DNA from 2 places in the Blautia sp. AM23-13AC genome. Region 1 is predicted to be linked to the other one. Evidence: predicted binding sites of a transcription regulator. Region 1 holds the regulator's gene; the other holds the start of a gene.
The links. Region 1 encodes Rex, which represses fermentation and respiration genes when NADH is low (regulators of the CRP and FNR family bind a similar motif). Its sites were predicted from a motif close to ATTGTTAANTANTTAACAAT; they were not measured.

Region 1 (9,727 bases):
GTAAACCGTATCTGAATGAAAAACTGACGCAGACGATTACGGTTGGGGAACATGAATTTGATTATTGAGGGAGTCATTTTCATCCCACAATTCCAGAAAAGCCCGAAGTTCAGACGGAAGGCGCCCCTTGCGCCAGGCAAGCAGGATTTCGGTTGTAAGGTCTGCATCTGTGATGGTGCAGGCCTTTAATTTATGGGTAAGATTCAGCATGGAGGCCGGCAGAAGAGCGATGCCAAGGCCTTTTTCTGCCATTGTCATTGCCGTGCGGGCGTCCTCGCAGGTGAGATAGATATCGCAGAACAGACCCGCCTGCTCGAAAGCGGAGAGCATGTATTTCCGGTAGCGGTTCGACAGAATCAGCGGCTGCTCGGCAAGTTCCGTAAGCGAAAGGGTTTCACGCCCGGCAAAAAGCGGGTGAGAAGGGAGTGCCATGGCGGTGATGCTCTCTTTTAAAAGGGTCTTCGTCTCGCAACCATTTAAAACGATTGGCGTGCGGAGCGTGGTGAGATCCACCATGTGATTTTCGAGCTGGTCTTTTAAAGCAAAGGTAGAACCCTCGTGGACATCAAAATGGATGTGCGGGTATTTCCGGGAAAATCGCAGGAGATAGTCGGCGAGCAGCGAAACGGTGGATGGCGTCATGCCGATGTGGAGTGTCGCAGACTGACTGGATTTTACGACTTCGCGCCTGGTGAGATCCGCAAGCATCAGAAGCGTTCCTGCCTGTTCATACAGTGTTTTTCCTGCCTCGGTCAGGGTGATTTTCTTTGTACCGCGGATGAGAAGAGGCACCTGAAGCTCTTCCTCCAGCATTTTGATCTGATAACTTAACGGCGGCTGTGTCATATGCAGCACCCGTGCCGCCCCGCTGATGGTTCCCGCGTCCACGATGGCGCGGAAGTATTCGAGTTGTCGAAGTTCCATAAAAATCCTCCTGAAAAAACTATATAAAAATTATTCAATTTCAATATAAAAACAATAATTTACATATAGAATACGCCATGCTATACTGAAAAGCAAGTGAAAAAGAAGGGAATGAGGGAACAAATGAAACGAATTGATTTCGAACATGGAACCGTAACCGGAAACATCTTCGGGGCAGCGCTCCCGATGCTGGTTGCTCAGATTTTGAGTCTGCTGTACAATATTGTAGACCGCGTCTACATCGCGCGGATCCCGGAGGTAGGAACGGCGGCACTCGGTGCAGTCGGTCTGTGCTTTCCGCTGATCGTTATCATCACAGCATTCAGCAACTTGTTTGGAAGCGGCGGCGCTCCGCTGTTTTCGATTGAGAGTGGAAAGAATGATCAAAAAAAGGCGGAACGTATTATGAATACGTCGTATTCCATGGTATGTGTCTGTGCTGTCATACTGATGGTGATCGGCTTTTTGTTTGCTCGTCCACTGCTGTCGCTGTTCGGTGCATCGGCAGATGCGATGGTATACGCGTATCCTTATATGATGATTTATCTGATCGGAACTTTGCCGTCGATGGTGGCAACCGGCATGAACCCGTTCATCAACGCGCAGGGCTATTCGACCGTTGGCATGCTTTCCGTCACGATCGGAGCGGTCGCAAACCTGCTGCTTGACCCGCTGTTTATCTTTGTATTTGGTTTTGGTGTGCAGGGGGCTGCGATTGCAACTGTGATTTCCCAGACACTTTCCGCCGTGTTCGTTCTGTATTTCCTGACCCGGAAATCGGAACTGAAAGTGCGCTTTGTGCGGAAAGATGAAATTTCTGAGTGTGCAGGCTATGCGAAAAATATTGTCAGTCTCGGTACCGCCGGATTTATCATGCAGCTGACCAACAGCCTTGTCACGATCTGCTGCAACAATGTACTTTCTGTGACCGGCGGTGATATTTACATCTCTGTTATGACGATCGTATCGAGCGTGCGTCAGCTCGTCGAGACACCGATCTATGCAATGAATGAGGGAACTTCTCCAATTTTGAGCTATAATTACGGTGCACGCCGTCCGGCCCGCGTGCGCAAGGCGATGTGTGTCATGAGTGCGATGATCCTCGGCTATACCGCAGTGATGTGGAGCGTGATTGTTCTGGCGCCGCATGCGCTGATCGGTATTTTCAGTTCGGATGCGGTACTGACCGCAGATGCGGTTCCGGCTCTGAAGCAGTACTTTGCAGCATTCATTTTCATGGATCTGCAGTACATTGGACAGACCGTATTCAAATCTCTGAATAAAAAGAAACAGGCGATCTTTTTCTCCCTGCTCCGAAAAGTCTTCATTGTTGTACCGCTCACCTATCTGATGCCGTACGTACTCCACATGGGAACGGACGGTGTCTTCCTTGCCGAACCGGTATCAAACGTAATCGGCGGAAGTCTCTGCTTTATCACCATGCTGATTCTGGTTCTGCCGGAATTGAAGCGAATGGAGCAGCAGAAGTAATGTTTTTGAAAAGTTTCTGAAAAAAGGACAGGAAGATCTTTACCGAAACGGTTTTGGCAGATATCTTCCTGTTTTTTATTGCCATACATACAATATGATGCCTCGGACAATCTGATGCGCATTGGAGTCCCGGCGCTCCGCATTCTGGCAGTGGCCTATCTGCTTTCGATTCCAGGCCTGATCTATCAGGCGGCGTTGCAGGGACTTTCCCTTGGAAAAGAAAGTATGTACATATCCATGACACGCCAGGCGATTCTGCCGCTGGTGTTTGCATTTCTTCTCAAAGGATTTGGAAACCTGAATCTGATATGGGGCGCCTTTGTCCTGGCTGAGCTCTGCGGCATCCCGCTTGCAGCAGCTCTCTGGAAACGGAAAGGGGAAAAGCAGATTCAGTTTTAAGTATAGAAAAGAAAAACAAAAAGGCTGTTCTTTGCGAAAGGCAGCCTTTTTTGCATACCATAAGATAAGAATACACAGGGGCTTATGGATGAAAGAGCAGGAAAATCTGACAGGAAAAGGAATTACAGCCGCCGTGCTGGATACAGGGATTTTTCCCCATATGGATTTTGACGGCCGGATTGTAGCCTTCCGGGATCTTGTGTACGGGCGGGAGACGCCTTACGATGACAATGGACACGGAACGCATGTCTGTGGTATCCTTGGCGGAAGTGGAAGAGCGTCCGGCGGAAAATACCAGGGTGCGGCACCGGGATGCCGGTTTGTCGTAGTGAAGATTCTGGACCGAAGGGGAAATGGAAGAAAGCAGGATATCCTCGCGGCGATTGACTGGGTGTGCAAAGAGCGAATAAGACTTAATATCCGCATTTTAAATATTTCAGTGGGAACAACAGAGCAGGAAAAAACGGTGGATGATCTGCTAGTACAGGCGGTGGAGCGCGCCTGGGATGACGGGATCACTGTTGTGACAGCGGCCGGAAATCTGGGGCCCGCTCCGGGCAGTATTACGGCGCCGGGGAACAGCAGAAAAGTGATCACCGTGGGAGCGGGCGATCTGCTGGAGCCAAGAAGAGGAATCTCCGGATGCGGCCCGACACGGGACTGCGTCTGCAAACCGGATCTTGTCGCGCCTGGAAAACGTCTCATTTCCTGCGCGCCTGGAAGAAGCAGGAAGGAATATGTGGTGAAGAGCGGCACCTCGATGGCGGCACCGCGGGTGTCCGGAGCCGTGGCTTTGGCACTTGAACGGGTTCCGGATCTTACAAATGTCCAGGCGAAAATGCTGCTTTGCGAATCGGCGAGAGACCTTGGCCTTCCGCGCAACCGTCAGGGGCATGGGATGCTTCAAACAGACCGTTTTCTGTCTCTTCTGTGAGACACTGTGCGGCAGCATAAAAAAAGAAAAATGAAGGAAAACACCTCTCATCCTGCAAAAATTGTGTGAATTTATGGGAAAATGCCAAAAAATCAGGCGAATTTTGACTTGACAAGCTATAGGATACTTTATACAATAAACGTGAATAGAAAAAGGAGGCCTACTATGGAAAAAATTCAGATGACCACTCCTCTGGTAGAGATGGATGGAGATGAGATGACCAGAATTCTCTGGAAAATGATCAAAGATGAGCTGCTTCTCCCGTTTATTGACCTGAAAACGGAATATTACGATCTGGGACTGGAACACAGAAACGAGACGAACGATCAGGTAACCGTAGATTCCGCAAACGCTACCAAGAAATACGGTGTAGCAGTCAAATGTGCCACCATTACGCCGAATGCAGCGCGTATGACCGAGTACAATCTGAAAGAAATGTGGAAGAGCCCGAACGGAACGATCCGTGCCATGCTCGACGGAACCGTTTTCCGTACCCCGATTGTCGTAAAAGGCATCGAGCCGTGCGTGCGCAACTGGAAAAAACCGATCACGATTGCCCGTCATGCATACGGAGATGTCTATAAAAATGCAGAAATGCGCATTCCGGGACCGGGAAAAGCAGAGCTGGTTTATACGGCTGAGGACGGCACCGAGACAAGAGAGCTGATCCACAACTTCACCGGCGCCGGTGTCATTCAGGGCATGCACAATCTGGATAACTCCATAGAAAGCTTTGCGAGAAGCTGTTTCGAGTACGCACTGTCCACGAAACAGGATCTGTGGTTTGCAAGCAAGGATACGATTTCCAAGAAGTATGATCACCGCTTCAAGGATATCTTCCAGGAGATCTTCGATGCAGAGTACAAAGAGAAATTTGCAGAAGCAGGCATTACCTACTTCTACACTCTGATCGACGACGCCGTTGCCCGCATCATGAAAGCAGAGGGCGGCTTTATCTGGGCCTGCAAGAACTACGACGGCGATGTCATGAGCGACATGGTATCCTCCGCCTTCGGTTCCCTTGCGATGATGACTTCTGTTCTCGTATCCCCGCACGGATATTACGAGTACGAGGCTGCGCACGGAACCGTACAGCGCCACTATTACCGTCACTTAAAAGGTGAGGAGACATCCACCAACTCCGTGGCCACCATTTTTGCATGGACCGGCGCACTCAGAAAACGCGGGGAAATGGATGGAAACGCAGAACTTTCCGCATTTGCAGACCGTCTGGAAAAAGCAACGATCGCAACGATCGAGAGTGGAAAAATGACAAAAGACCTTGCGCTGATCACCACCATGGAAAATCCGACCGTATTAAACAGCCGTGATTTCATCCTGGCCATCCGCGAGGAGCTGGAGAAATAATTAAACGAAGCAAAAAAGAAAGCCGATCCGGCATTCCCGCAAAAAGGGATGCGCCGGACCGGCTTTTTCTGTTTTGAATTTTTCCGGGGAAAACCAGGCCTATTCGGCAAGCTCTTCCCATTTTTCATACAGCTCTTCGAGTTCCGCGGCAATCTCTGCTTTCTCTTTGCTTAATTTCACACACTCTGCCACATTCGTTGCGACTTCCGGTTTCGACATTTCCTCATCAATTTCCGAATCGCGTGTCTCAAGCTCTTCAATTCGTTTCTCCGTCTTTTTCAGCTCGTTTTCTTTCTTGCGGAGACGTGCCTGTTCTTCTTTCTGCGCTTTCCAGTCCAGCTTTGTGGAGGAGGCTTCGGAAGGAGCCGCTGTTTCTTCCGGAGCGGCGGCATCGGCAGCAGGAGCATAGATGCGGGTCAGCTCTTCTTTTTTCTCCAGATAGTAATCGTAATTTCCGATATAGTTGACGAGTGTCTGTCCCGTCAGCTCCAGAATCCGGGTTGCGGTCTGGTTAATAAAATAACGATCGTGGGAGACATATAGCACCGTTCCGGTGTAGTCCTTCAGTGCATTTTCCAGAATCTCTTTAGAGACGATATCGAGGTGGTTGGTCGGCTCGTCGAGGATCAGGAAGTTGGCGTTCGAGAGCATCAGCTTGGCAAGGGAAATTCGTCCGCGCTCACCGCCGCTCAAGGTATGAATCGGTTGGAAGACATCGTCGTTTGTAAACAGGAAGGCGGCCAGCACATTTCGGATTTCGGTGTTTGTCAGATATGGATACGCGTCGGAAATCTCCTGGAAAATGGTCTTTTCCATGTGGAGCACCTGATGCTCCTGATCGTAGTAACCGATCTGTACACGGCTTCCAAGTGTAAAAGAGCCGGCATCCGGGCGGATGACTTCGTTTAAGATCTTTAAGATCGTCGTTTTTCCCGTTCCGTTGTTTCCGATGATTGCCACGCGCTCGCCGCGCTTGATTTCGAAATTCAGATCCTGGAAAAGCGTCTGTCCCGGGAAGGCTTTGGAGAGGTGCTCGACGGTCAGCACATCGTTTCCGCTTGTGATGCGCGGTTCCAGACGGATCCGCATATCGGAGCGTACTTCGGTCGGCTTTTCCAGCACATCCATTTTGTCCAGCATTTTTTCACGGCTCTCGGCGCGTTTGATGGATTTCTCGCGGTTGAAAGATTTCAGCTTTGCAATGACTTCTTCCTGATGGTGGATTTCCTGCTGCTGGTTGACCCAGGCATGGTAAGCGGCTTCACGGAGCATTGCTTTTTTCTGACTGTAGGCGGTATAGTTTCCCTCAAAAGTTGTTACTTTTTTATTGTCCACTTCAACGACTTTTGTGACAACGCGGTCGAGAAAGTAACGGTCATGGGAGACGATCAGGACGGCTCCGCTGTAATTTAAAAGATACGTTTCGAGCCAGGAGATCGAGTCCATATCGAGGTGGTTGGTCGGCTCGTCGAGCAGAATGATGTCCGGTTTGGTAAGCAGCAGTTTACCAAGTGCCACGCGGGTCTTCTGACCGCCGGAGAGGGAGTCCACCTGTTTTTCAAAATCGCTCTCGGAAAAGCCAAGACCTTTTAAAACACCGACGACTTCACTGCGGTACGCGTATCCGTTTTCCAGTTCAAAGGTATGGGAGAGGCGGGTGTAGGTGGAAAGAAGTTCATCCAGCTCTGCACCGGATTTTGTATTCATATCACTTTCCATCTGACGGAGGCGTTCCTCCATATCGATCAGATTCTGTTTCGCGGTCAGCACTTCCTGGTAAATGGAAAGGTGTCCGGTCAGATCCTGATGCTGGGCGAGATAGCCCATCGTCTTTCCTTTGGAGAGGATGACCTCTCCCTCATCGGCCCTCATTTCGCCGATGATGATTTTTAACAGCGTCGATTTTCCAGCACCGTTGATGCCGACCAGTGCGGCTTTTTCGCGTTCTTCTATATGAAAAGATGCATTTTTGATAATTTCCGTTGTCCCGAATGCTTTCGAGATATTCTGACATGCAAGAATCATGTGGTTCCTCCAGATAACATATTTCTGTATTTTGACATAACACACCATCCTTATTATAGAGAGTAATACACAAAATTTCAAGAAATCTTTGACAATTTTCTATCAACCATATATAATATGAATATATGCAGGTGTAAATAAGGAGGAATTTATCTTGGAAGAAAAAGGAATTTCGCGGGCAGTTATCAAAAGACTTCCTAGATATTATCGTTACCTGGGCGAATTGCTGGAGGACGGAGTAGAACGGATCTCTTCCGGTGAGCTGAGCGAGCGGATGAAAGTGACAGCTTCCCAGATTCGCCAGGACTTAAATAATTTCGGCGGCTTTGGCCAGCAGGGGTATGGTTATAACGTGCGGTATCTGTACAGCGAGATTGGAAAAATCTTAGGTCTGGACAGAGTCCACAATATGATTTTTGTCGGAGCCGGAAATCTGGGACAGGCGCTTGCCAATTATGCGGCCTTTGAAAGAAGCGGATTCAAAACGGTCGGTATTTTTGACGTCAACCCGGTATTAAAAGGAATCTCCGTGCGCGGAATTGAAATCCGCATGGCGGACGAGCTTCCGGAATTTATCAAGGAACACCATGTAGAGATTGCGGCTTTGACACTGCCAAAAGCAAAAGCGGTAGAGATGGCAGAGATTCTCGTGGACAACGGTGTAAAAGCAATCTGGAATTTTGCACATACCGATCTAAACTTAAAACTTCCGAAAGATGTGATCGTCGAGAACGTCCATCTTTCCGAAAGTCTGATGCGTCTCTCCTACAATCTGACCAGATATGAGGCGGAGCATCCAAAGAACAATTAAGAAACCAAAACAAAAGCAGGAGAGTCTTCGGGAAACCGGAGACTTTTTCTGTTCACTTTCCGGATAAGGAAGGAAAAGGAGGAAAAGCGATGAAACGGATTCTTACAGCAGCACAGATGAAGCAGGCAGACCGCAATACGATCGAAACCATGGGGGTACCGTCCCTGGTACTGATGGAGCGCGCAGCGCTGTCCTGCGTGGAGGAGCTTCAAAATGGAACATGGGATACAGGAAAAGTCCTTGCTGTGTGCGGTCCCGGAAATAATGGAGGGGACGGTGCGGCAATTGCACGGATTTTAAAGACGAAAGGGGTGGATGCGGAACTGTTCTGTCTTGGAAATCCGGAAAAATACAGTGAAGGCATGAGAGCACAGAAGAAAATTGCGGAAAATTATGGGGTCCGTGAGGTTAAGAATCCGGATTTCCGGGAATATACTGTTATCATAGATGCCATCTTTGGAATTGGCGTATCCCGTCCGCTGGCAGGGGAGTACCGGAGGGCAGTGGAAGCAATCTGCGCAAGCGGTGTTCCTGTTCTTGCCGTGGACATCCCTTCGGGGATCCACACGGATACCGGAGAGGTCCTTGATGCGGCGGTGAAAGCCAGAGCCACGGTGACATTTGCCTGTGCAAAGCCAGGGCTTCTCTTTGATCCCGGAAAACGATATGCCGGAGAGGTCCTGGTCCGTGATATCGGAATCGGCTTTGATGCAGGAGAAGAGGAGACGCCCTGGTACGGTTCAGTGGAAAAAGAAGATCTGGACCGGTTTCTTACCCGCACGCCGATGGGAAATAAGGGAACCTTCGGAAAGGTGCTGGTACTTGCCGGTTCCGGTGCCATGTGCGGAGCCGCTGTTTTGTGTGCCAGGGCAGTCCTTGCATCCGGTGCCGGCATGGTAAAGGTTGTGACAGAGGAAAGAAACCGTACGCCGCTTTTCTGTGCCCTGCCGGAAGCAATGGCGGATTTCTGGAAGGAGGATGAGCCGCTTCCGGAAGAAGCCCTGCTGCAGGATCTCGCCTGGGCGGACGCTGTTGTTGCGGGACCGGGACTTTCCAAAAGCCGGACGGCAAAAGAACTGCTCGTTTTTACGGTGCAGCACACAGAAGTTCCTCTTGTTCTGGATGCAGATGCGCTGAACCTGATTGCAGAAGATGCAGAGATTCTTTCGGGCTGCCGGGCAGAAAAAATTTTAACGCCTCATGTAGGAGAGCTTGCACGGCTGCTGCACATGACCATTGCAGAATGCCAGCGTGACCCGGCAGGAAGCGCCGGAAGGGCAGCCGAAAAATACCAGGCCTGCTGTGTACGAAAGGATTCCGTAACCGTGACAGCAGAGGAAGGGCGTGAGCAGTATTACATAAACACAAGCGGAAGCAGTGCGCTTGCGACGGCGGGAAGCGGCGATGTGCTCGCGGGAATCACAGGCGCCTTTGCAGCAAAACGTCAGTGTGAAAAAAACGAGAAAAAAATCAGCCTTGCCAAAACAGCGGCACTGGCGGCATATGCGCATGGAAAGGCGGGAGAGGCTGCGGAAGAAAAAAGCAGTGCTTCCTATGTAACAGCATCCGAGATTATCAGAGGATTGCAGTCAATCTGAGCAAAGCAGATCAGAATCACGGGTTCCCAAAAAAACTCCGGGCGGACTTTTTTGAAGCGCCGGATGAAATTTGTGAATACCTCCGGAAAAACAGGCAATATTAAATACATGGAAACGATTTTAAAAGGCGTAAAACGCCGGATCGTTATCGTATGGGAAAGCAAAACGGAAAGAATC
Region 2 (9,727 bases), on a different contig from region 1:
ACAGTTATGGGGCGGACGGTTCACAAAAGAGACCGACAAGTTAGTGTATAATTTTAATGCATCCATCAGCTTTGATCAGAAATTCTATAAACAGGACATCAAAGGCAGCATGGCACATGTAAAGATGCTGGCAAAACAGGGCATCCTGACAGAAGAGGAGAGAGACCAGATTCTTGCAGGACTGGAGGGGATTCTTGCCGATGTAGAGAGCGGAAAACTGGAAATCACCAGCGAATATGAGGATATCCACAGCTTCGTGGAGGCAAACCTGATCGACCGCATCGGAGACGCCGGAAAGAAGCTGCACACCGGAAGAAGCCGCAATGACCAGGTAGCCCTCGATATGAAACTTTATGTCCGCGATGAGATCACCGAGATTGATGCACTCGTCAAAGAGGTGCTGGTAACACTCGAAAAAATCATGGAAGAGAACATTCACACCTATATGCCGGGATTCACCCATCTGCAGAAAGCACAGCCGATCACACTGGCACATCACATGGGCGCATATTTTGAAATGTTCCGCCGCGACAGAGGCCGCCTTGCAGACATCTACAAGAGAATGAATTACTGTCCGCTCGGTTCCGGTGCGCTGGCTGGAACGACGTATCCGTTGGACCGCGCTTACACAGCAGAGCTGCTCGGCTTTGACGGCCCGACCTTAAACAGCATGGATTCCGTATCCGACCGTGACTATGTCATTGAGCTCCTCAGTGCTCTTTCTACGATTATGATGCATCTTTCCCGCTTCTCCGAGGAGATCATCATCTGGAATACCAATGAGTACCAGTTTGTGGACATCGACGACGCATACAGCACCGGAAGCAGTATCATGCCGCAGAAAAAGAATCCGGATATCGCAGAGCTTGTTCGAGGAAAAACAGGCCGCGTTTACGCAGCTCTGATGTCAATGCTCACCACTATGAAGGGAATCCCGCTGGCGTACAACAAAGATATGCAGGAGGATAAAGAGCTGACCTTCGATGCCATCGACACCGTAAAAGGATGCCTGGCTCTGTTCAATGGCATGCTTTCTACCATGCACTTCAAAAAAGACCGCATGGAGAACAGTGCAAAGAACGGTTTCACGAATGCAACGGACGCAGCTGATTACCTTGTTGGAAAAGGCGTTCCGTTCCGCGATGCACATGGCATTGTCGGCCGTCTCGTTCTGTACTGCATTGACAAAGGAATCTCCCTTGATGATATGAAACTCGAAGAGTACAAAGCGATCAGCCCGGTCTTCGAGGATGATATTTATGATGCCATCAGCATGAAGAACTGCGTAGAACGACGCAACACGATCGGTGCGCCGGGAGCAGATGCGATGCAGGCTGTCATCGAGCAGAATAAAAAATATTTACAGGAAAATTGAAAAAACAGTTGCAATTTTGAAAAAATTGGTATAGTATGACATGAGACGCACAAATGTACGCCACAGAAGAACAAGGAGATGAAACCAATGGAGCAGAAATTGAGAGTAGGAATTTTAGGAGCAACCGGTATGGTAGGACAGAGATTTATTTCTCTGCTGGAGAACCATCCGTGGTTTGAAGTTGTGACCCTGGCAGCAAGTCCGAGAAGTGCCGGAAAAACATATGAGGAAGCAGTCGGCGGACGCTGGAAAATGGATACTCCAATGCCGGAAGCAGTGAAAAAGCTCGTTGTGATGAATGTAAATGATGTAGAGCATGTGGCATCTACCGTAGATTTTGTATTTTCCGCTGTTGATATGTCGAAAGATGAGATCAAAGCGATTGAAGAAGCATATGCAAAGACCGAGACACCGGTTGTTTCCAACAACAGCGCACACCGCTGGACACCGGATGTTCCGATGGTAGTTCCGGAAATCAACCCGGAGCACTTCGATGTTATCGAGTTTCAGAAAAAACGTCTGGGAACCAAGAGAGGCTTTATCGCTGTAAAACCGAACTGTTCAATCCAGAGCTATGCACCGGTATTAACGGCATGGAAAGAGTTCGAGCCATATGAAGTGGTTGCAACCACATACCAGGCAATTTCCGGAGCAGGAAAAACCTTCAAAGACTGGCCGGAGATGGAAGGAAACATCATCCCGTTCATCGGCGGAGAAGAAGAGAAGAGCGAGCAGGAGCCGCTTCGTATCTGGGGTAAAATTGAAAACGGCGTGATCGTAAAAGCAACTGAGCCGAAGATCACCTGTCAGTGTATCCGTGTTCCGGTATTAAACGGACACACCGCAGCTGTTTTCGTAAAATTCCGCAAGAAACCGACGAAAGAGCAGCTGATCGAAAAACTGGAGAACTTCAAAGGCCTTCCGCAGGAGCTGAATCTGCCAAGCGCACCGAAACAGTTCATCCGTTACATGACAGAAGATAACCGTCCGCAGGTAACACTGGATGTCAACTACGAGAACGGTATGGGAATCAACGTAGGCCGTTTAAGAGAGGATTCCATCTACGACTGGAAATTCGTAGGTCTGTCCCACAACACGGTCCGCGGCGCAGCAGGCGGAGCAGTACTTTGTGCAGAGACATTGGTTGCAAAGAAGTTTATCGCTGCAAAATAATGCTTAGAATGATATAAAAAACGCCTCTGAAACGTTTTGTGTTCAGAGGCGTTTTTTGTGCATGGATCAAAAGAATATAGTTTGCAGGATATCGAAAGCAGCAAAAAAGAAGCGCCATACGGAAAATCCCGCGGCGCTTCTTTTCTGCTCAAATAATTCTATTTACGCAAGGTTTGGCTAATCTTAGAATTTGCCAGCTTTTGCTGCCTCTTCAACAGCAACAGCTACAGCAACAGTCATACCAACCATTGGGTTGTTTCCTGCGCCGATGAGACCCATCATTTCTACGTGAGCCGGTACAGAAGAAGAACCTGCAAACTGAGCGTCAGAATGCATACGTCCCATAGTATCGGTCATACCGTAGGAAGCAGGACCTGCTGCCATGTTGTCCGGGTGAAGAGTACGTCCTGTACCACCGCCGGAAGCAACGGAGAAGTATTTTTTACCAGCTTCGATACGCTCTTTTTTGTAGGTACCTGCAACTGGATGCTGGAAACGAGTCGGGTTGGTGGAGTTTCCGGTGATGGAAACGTCAACGTTCTCTTTCCACATGATAGCAACGCCTTCGCGAACGTCGTTAGCGCCGTAGCAGTTAACTTTCGCACGCGGTCCATCGGAGTATGCTTTTCTGAATACTTCTTTCAGTTCTCCGGTGTAGTAGTCATATTCAGTCTCTACATAAGTAAAGCCGTTGATACGAGCGATGATCTGAGCAGCGTCTTTTCCAAGACCGTTCAGGATAACACGCAGAGGTTTCTGACGTACTTTGTTTGCTTTTTCAGCGATACCGATAGCACCCTCAGCAGCTGCGAAGGACTCATGTCCAGCCAGGAATGCGAAGCACTCGGTGTCCTCTTCCAGAAGCATTTTACCAAGGTTACCATGGCCAAGACCAACTTTACGCTGATCTGCTACAGAACCCGGGATACAGAAGGACTGAAGTCCCTCACCGATTGCTGCAGCAGCTTCAGAAGCTTTGCGGCATCCTTTTTTGATTGCGATTGCTGCGCCTACAGTGTAAGCCCATTTTGCATTCTCGAAGCAGATTGGCTGAATGCCTTCGATCATTTTGTATACATCAAGGCCAGCAGCTTTTGTAACTTCTGCAGCTTCTTCGATGGAGTTGATTCCGTACTCAGCAAGCTTAGCCAGAATCTGTTTCTCTCTTCTTTCATATGATTCAAATAAAGCCATTTTCCTATCCTCCTAAATTATCTGATTACTCTTTTCTCGGGTCAACGATCTTAACAGCATCAGCAACACGTCCGTACTGTCCGCTTGCTTTTTCGAAAGCTGTGTTTGCATCATCGCCGGCTTTGATGAAGTCCATCATCTTTCCGAAGTTGATGAATTTGTAACCGATAATCTCATCATCTGCATCCAGAGCGATACCTGTTACATAACCGTCGGTCATCTCCAGATAACGAGGTCCTTTTGCAAGAGTTCCGTACATGGTACCAACCTGGGAACGAAGTCCTTTACCAAGGTCTTCCAGGCCTGCGCCTACAACCAGTCCGTCCTCGGAGAATGCACTCTGGCTTCTTCCGTAAACGATCTGCAGGAAGAGCTCTCTCATAGCAGTATTGATAGCATCACACACAAGGTCAGTATTCAGTGCCTCAAGGATGGTAAGTCCTGGCAGAATCTCAGATGCCATAGCTGCAGAATGAGTCATTCCTGAACATCCGATGGTCTCAACGAGAGCTTCCTGGATAACGCCCTCTTTTACGTTCAGAGTCAGCTTGCAGGTACCCTGCTGCGGTGCGCACCAGCCAATACCGTGAGTGAATCCGGAAATGTCTTTGATTTCTTTTGCTTTTACCCATTTTGCTTCCTCCGGAATCGGAGCTGCACCGTGATGCACGCCCTGGGCAACCGGACACATCATTTCTACTTCGTGTGAATAAGTCATTGTTAAACTCCTTTCAAATATGTACTTATTTGAGCTTTTGTCTTTCGAACGGACTGTTTCCAGCCTGTTCACAGACCTATGGTTATTGTCTCACAAAATTGGTCATTCGTCCAGCATATTTTGATAAAAAATTGCAAAGACCACCGGAAAACGATAAAATTTCCGGCGGTCTTTTAAATCAATCGGTTTGGTTTTCTCTCGATAAAAGAGAATTTTTTTAATTATCAGATTTTTTTGACAATTTCTTTCGCATTCTTAAAAATATGACCTGACGGGATCACACCGCGAACACAGGAGAGTGGATAAATGTTGGAATTTCTTCCGACAACCGTTCCCGGGTTCAATACGCTGTTACAGCCGACCTCAACTTCATCGCCGAGCATCGCACCGAATTTTTTCAGTCCGGTTTCGATCTGTTCATCTGCGCCTTTGACAACAACGAGCTTCTTATCGGATTTTACATTGGAAGTAATGGAACCGGCACCCATATGGGCTTTGTATCCAAGAACAGAGTCGCCGACATAGTTGTAATGCGGAACCTGTACTTTATTAAAGAGAATGACATTTTTCAGTTCGGTGGAGTTTCCAACGACAGCGCCTTCGCCGACGATGGCGTTTCCGCGGATAAAGGCACACTGACGGATCTCAGCGCCTTTTCCAATGATGCATGGGCCGTTAATGGAAGCGGTCGGTGCGATCACGGCATCTTTTGCGATCCAGACATTTTCGCCGCGTTTTTCGTATTCTGCCGGATCGAGTGTTTCGCCGAGTTCAAGAATAAAATCTTTAATGAGCGGAAGCACTTCCCATGGATACGTTTTGCCTTCAAAGATTTTTGCGGCAATGGTCTGGGTTAAATCATAAAGTTCAGAAATGGTTGCATCTTTCATGCGTGATTCATCCTTTCTTGTTTTAGTTCCTGTTTATCTTACCACATTTCAGGAGTTCTGTGCGCCTTTTTTTCTGGCGGTGGAATAGGACTTTGCAGAGGAGTCTTCTGCAGCGGTACGTTTCCCGGTACGGGAGCGCGTGGAAGAGGCTTTTCTGTAATACGGCGCGGACGCATCAAAGCTGCTCTTTAGCTGGAACTGATTCCGCAGCTGCTTCACATTTACCGTGTGGCGTGTCACAAAGTTTTCCAGTTTTCCCATATATTCCTCGGAGGTAATGGAGCCTTCCGCTACATAGGTAAGTCCCTTTTCCCAGCTTGCCGTCAGCTCCGGATTCAGAAGCGGGCGGATCGACTGGTGTACGACGTCGTAGATCATTTCGCCAAGCTGTGTCGGGGTGATAACCTGCGTCTTTTTGTTCAGAGCAAGATATTTGATAAAGACAAGCTTTTTCAGAATCTCAGCACGCGTCGCACTCGTTCCGATGCCGCTTCCCTTAATCTGTTCGCGCAGCTCCTCGTCTTCAATGAGCTGTCCGGCATTTTCCATTGCAAGGATCATCGAACCGGAGGTGTAGCGTTTTGGCGGAGAGGTTTCTCCTTCCTTGATAGAAAGGCCGAGAAGATTCAGCTCGCTGCCTTTCTGCAGCTGGGACAGCGCTGCAAGAAAAGAGGGATCGCAAGTCGTCTCGTCCTCCTTTCTGCCCTCGTCGTCCTCCTCTTTCTTACGGAAGAAAGAATACTGCATGGCTTTTAAATAGCCCTCCTGCACGAGAACGCGGAAGTTGGAGAAAAACTGCTCGCCGCCGATTTCGGTGACAAGAGCAACTTTCTGATAGACCGCCGGCGGATAGAAGATACCGAGAAAACGGCGGACAATTGTCTCATAAACTTTTGCGGAGAGTTCCGAGAGGTTCCGCAGATTGTTAAGGCCCTGTCCGGTCGGAATGATCGCATAGTGATCGGTAATCTGTTTATCGTTTGTATAGCGGGTGGAACCAATCTTTTTCCAGCTTTCACCCTGCAAAATTTCATTTGCAAGGCCGCTGCAGATACCGTACTGCTGCAGGCCGCGCAGGTTTTTGCTGATTTCCCTGGCAACGGCAGAAGAAAGCACACGGGCATCGGTTCGCGGATAGGTAACCAGCTTTTTCTCGTAAAGCTCCTGAACAACTTTCAGCGTTTCATCCGGACTGATTTTGAAAAAGCGGGCACAGTCGTTTTGCAGCTCCGCAAGGTTGTAAAGCAGTGGCGCATTTTTATTTTCCTTTTTTCGCTCCATTTTCAGGACATGCGGGATCAGAGGATTCTGCATGCTTAATTCCTCAATCAGTTTCTGTGCGTCCTCTTTTTTCTGGAAGCCGTTCTCCTTATAGAGAAGCGGAGAGTTGAAGTAGCGGCTGCCTTTTACGGCGCGCCATTCCCCCTCAAAATTGCGTCCATTTAAGGAAAGACCGGCGATGACACGGTAGAATGGTGTTTTCACAAAGCTACGGATTTCGCGCTCCCGGCGTACGACCATGCCGAGCACACATGTCATAACACGGCCGACGGAAATAGACTGATATTTAGTGCCGAGATACGATGCGACAGCGCTTCCGTATTTGAGCGAGAGAAGACGGGAAAAGTTAATGCCCATCAGGTAATCTTCTTTGGCGCGGAGATAAGCGGATGCCGAAAGATTGTCGTATTCACTTTCGTCCTTCGCTTCGCGGATACCGCGCAGGATTTCTTCTTCTGTCTGCGAGTCGATCCAGACACGCTTCTGTTTCTTGTCTTTGATACCGGCCATCTGCGCGACGAGACGATAGATGTATTCTCCCTCACGCCCGGAGTCGGTACAGACATAAATGGTTTCAATATCCTCCCGGTGGAGCAGGTTACTCACAATGGTGAACTGCTTTTTTACTTCCGGGATAATTTCATATTTGAAGTTTTCAGGCAAAAAAGGCAGGGTCTCGAGACTCCACCTTTTTAACGCAGGATCATATTTTTCCGGATAGCTCATCGTAACCAGGTGACCGACGCACCAGGTTACGACGGACTGCTCCGACTCTAAGTATCCATCCCTGCGCTGCATATTCTGTTTTAACGCTTTTGCGAACTCCTGAGCAACGCTCGGTTTTTCCGCAATGTATAAAGATTTTGTCATTTATCTGCACTCATCATTCGAAGCGGCCAGGCAAGGAGCACACCGCCTCCTATTGCGTTTCCTATAGTTACAATGACCATGCTTTTCAATGCGGCAGTCAGAGAAATGCCGCCTGGGACCAGAAGTGCAGCGGTAACAAAGGTGGCCATATTGGCAACGCAGTGTTCAAAACCGGCAACAACGAATCCGGTGATGCAAAGTATAATCATGAAAAATTTGGCAACTTCATTTTTGCATTTCATGCCGCAGGCAACGGCAAGGCAGACGAAGAAGTTGCAGAGAATGGCACGGAAAAACATTTCTCCGGCAGGAATGGAAAGTTTATTTCCAATAAATCCTGCGTAATAATCGGCAGTACCGGAAGCACCTGCCAGTACGAAAATTACGGAGAGAATCAGGCATCCGACAAAGTTTCCGATGTAGCTTACCAGCCATACTTTTCCAACCTGTGCCCAGGAGACTTTTTTGTCATAGGCCCCAAATGCCATAACAAGATTGTTTCCGGTGAAAAGCTCTGCACCGATAAAAACGATCAGCAGAACCGCAATGGCAAACACAATACCGCCAAGCAGTTTTCCCCAGGCAGGATCTGTACTCTGGAACGTATTGCCTACCACGTTGGAGAAAATCATGGCAACCACGATAAAGAAACCGGCCATGACTGCACGGAGAAAGTATTTCCCCGGGTGTTCTTTCAGCAGCCTTGCTTTGTTTACGGCTGCCTCTGAAAATTTTTGTACGTCATCATAAGGCATAGAATAACTCCTTTCTTATGTCCCGTAGGATGGACATATCCCCTCTCTTTTTGTCCGGGGGATGGTCTTTTTTTCCGGAGCAGCTTGCAAATGCTTCGGATTTCGCGCTTTCAACTTTGGCTATTATAGCATTTCCCGGAAAGATTCGCAATGAAGGAGGAAGAAAAAAGTATATTTCCACAGAAATGTCAGAAAATAAGGGGTGAAACGACAGATTGTATGATGAACTCAGAGGGATTGAAACAAGGATTGAAAGCTTTTTTTATGTTCTGTTTTACAAAGATCTCGGACACAGTGAAATTGTAAACCATGATGATCCGGCGTTTGTGAAACTGGTTTATCATCTGCACTGATGTTCATTCTTAGCAAAAACCTCATCTGCTGTTTTCATACAAAAGATAAAACGGCAGGTGAGTTTTTTGTAATGGGCCTCTGGAAAGGATAAACTAAAGCCGTATAGTATCCATTACACCGGATTTTTTCCGGTATTCTAAAGGAGTCATATGATACTGTTTTTTGAATAAACTCTGAAAATGAGGCTGGCTGGAAAAGCAGAGATAACTGCTGATTTCAGCCAGACTTTTTGTACTGTAGGTTAAAAGCATTTTAGCTTCTTCTAATTTACATCTTGTAATGAAAGCACCTATGGTAAAGCCGAGCTCAGTTTTGAATTTTTTCATCGTGTAGGAAGTACTTTTCTGAATGGAATCCGCGACATCATTCACAGAGATGGATTCATTTGTATGTGTACGGATAAAATTCATACAGGTATAAACTTCTCTTGAGATTCCAGCAGGGATTTTGGTTTCACCTGCCTGCTGACAAAAATCCAGAATCATGGAGTATTGCAGTGCCTGGATTTTTTCCAGTGACTGCAGTGCCTCGCATTCCTGAATATAAAGATCCAGAAGCTGATATGTTTTTTCAATATCTACTCCTCCCGGAATGGCACCAAGAACAGCGGTTTTGATTGCTGTCACGATAAAAAGATTTTTGGCATGGCGAATCGGGGTTTTTGCAAGTCTGCCTTCTTCTAATTGTAATGTATTATTCTTCAAAAAATTCTGCAAAGCATTTACATTTCCGTTTTGAACAAACTGAAAAAGTTCGCATTCAAACTGGTAAGTGTTATGCATCTTTTTATTTTCCATATTTTCTGTAATGGATTTCAAATGCTGCTGGCTCTGCCGCAATTGCTGGGGTGCACGCTGTCCCAATAATTTCAACACACTGATTTCCTTGTGGTTCACACATTGATGCAGGAAAACAAGATGCTGACAAAATTGGATATGTGATAACCGGGGAATGGAGGCGAGAGCCTCAGCGATTACTTCCTTGTACTTCAGGGGCGTGGCAGAGTCATGCATATAACTGCGGACGAGCTCATCTGTCACAGGAACGGAAAAAACCGGGCCTAAGATGATATATTCACCAGTAGTTTCAATTTGGACAGAGCCATATACAATGTCGG

Region 2: DW642_RS11150 (iron-sulfur cluster assembly scaffold protein) is a predicted target of Rex. The motif match lies at 4,580-4,599, and genes of this name have one in related genera.

What each region holds. Positions count from the first base shown of each region.
Region 1 covers NZ_QTUL01000001.1:156,786-166,512, reverse strand. Annotated here, with positions in the region: gene DW642_RS00765 (GNAT family N-acetyltransferase) at 1-68, shown strand, start outside; gene DW642_RS00760 (LysR family transcriptional regulator) at 37-924, opposite strand; gene DW642_RS00755 (MATE family efflux transporter) at 1,048-2,415, shown strand; gene DW642_RS00750 (hypothetical protein) at 2,530-2,814, shown strand; gene DW642_RS00745 (S8 family peptidase) at 2,903-3,748, shown strand; gene DW642_RS00740 (NADP-dependent isocitrate dehydrogenase) at 3,914-5,116, shown strand; gene DW642_RS00735 (ABC-F family ATP-binding cassette domain-containing protein) at 5,216-7,141, opposite strand; gene DW642_RS00730 (redox-sensing transcriptional repressor Rex) at 7,296-7,952, shown strand; gene DW642_RS00725 (bifunctional ADP-dependent NAD(P)H-hydrate dehydratase/NAD(P)H-hydrate epimerase) at 8,042-9,550, shown strand.
Region 2 covers NZ_QTUL01000009.1:98,235-107,961, reverse strand. Annotated here, with positions in the region: gene argH (argininosuccinate lyase) at 1-1,375, shown strand, start outside; gene asd (aspartate-semialdehyde dehydrogenase) at 1,463-2,548, shown strand; gene DW642_RS11155 (GGGtGRT protein) at 2,732-3,742, opposite strand; gene DW642_RS11150 (iron-sulfur cluster assembly scaffold protein) at 3,768-4,460, opposite strand; gene DW642_RS11145 (acyltransferase) at 4,685-5,350, opposite strand; gene DW642_RS11140 (DNA topoisomerase) at 5,399-7,501, opposite strand; gene DW642_RS11135 (formate/nitrite transporter family protein) at 7,498-8,256, opposite strand; gene DW642_RS11125 (helix-turn-helix domain-containing protein) at 8,703-9,727, opposite strand, start outside.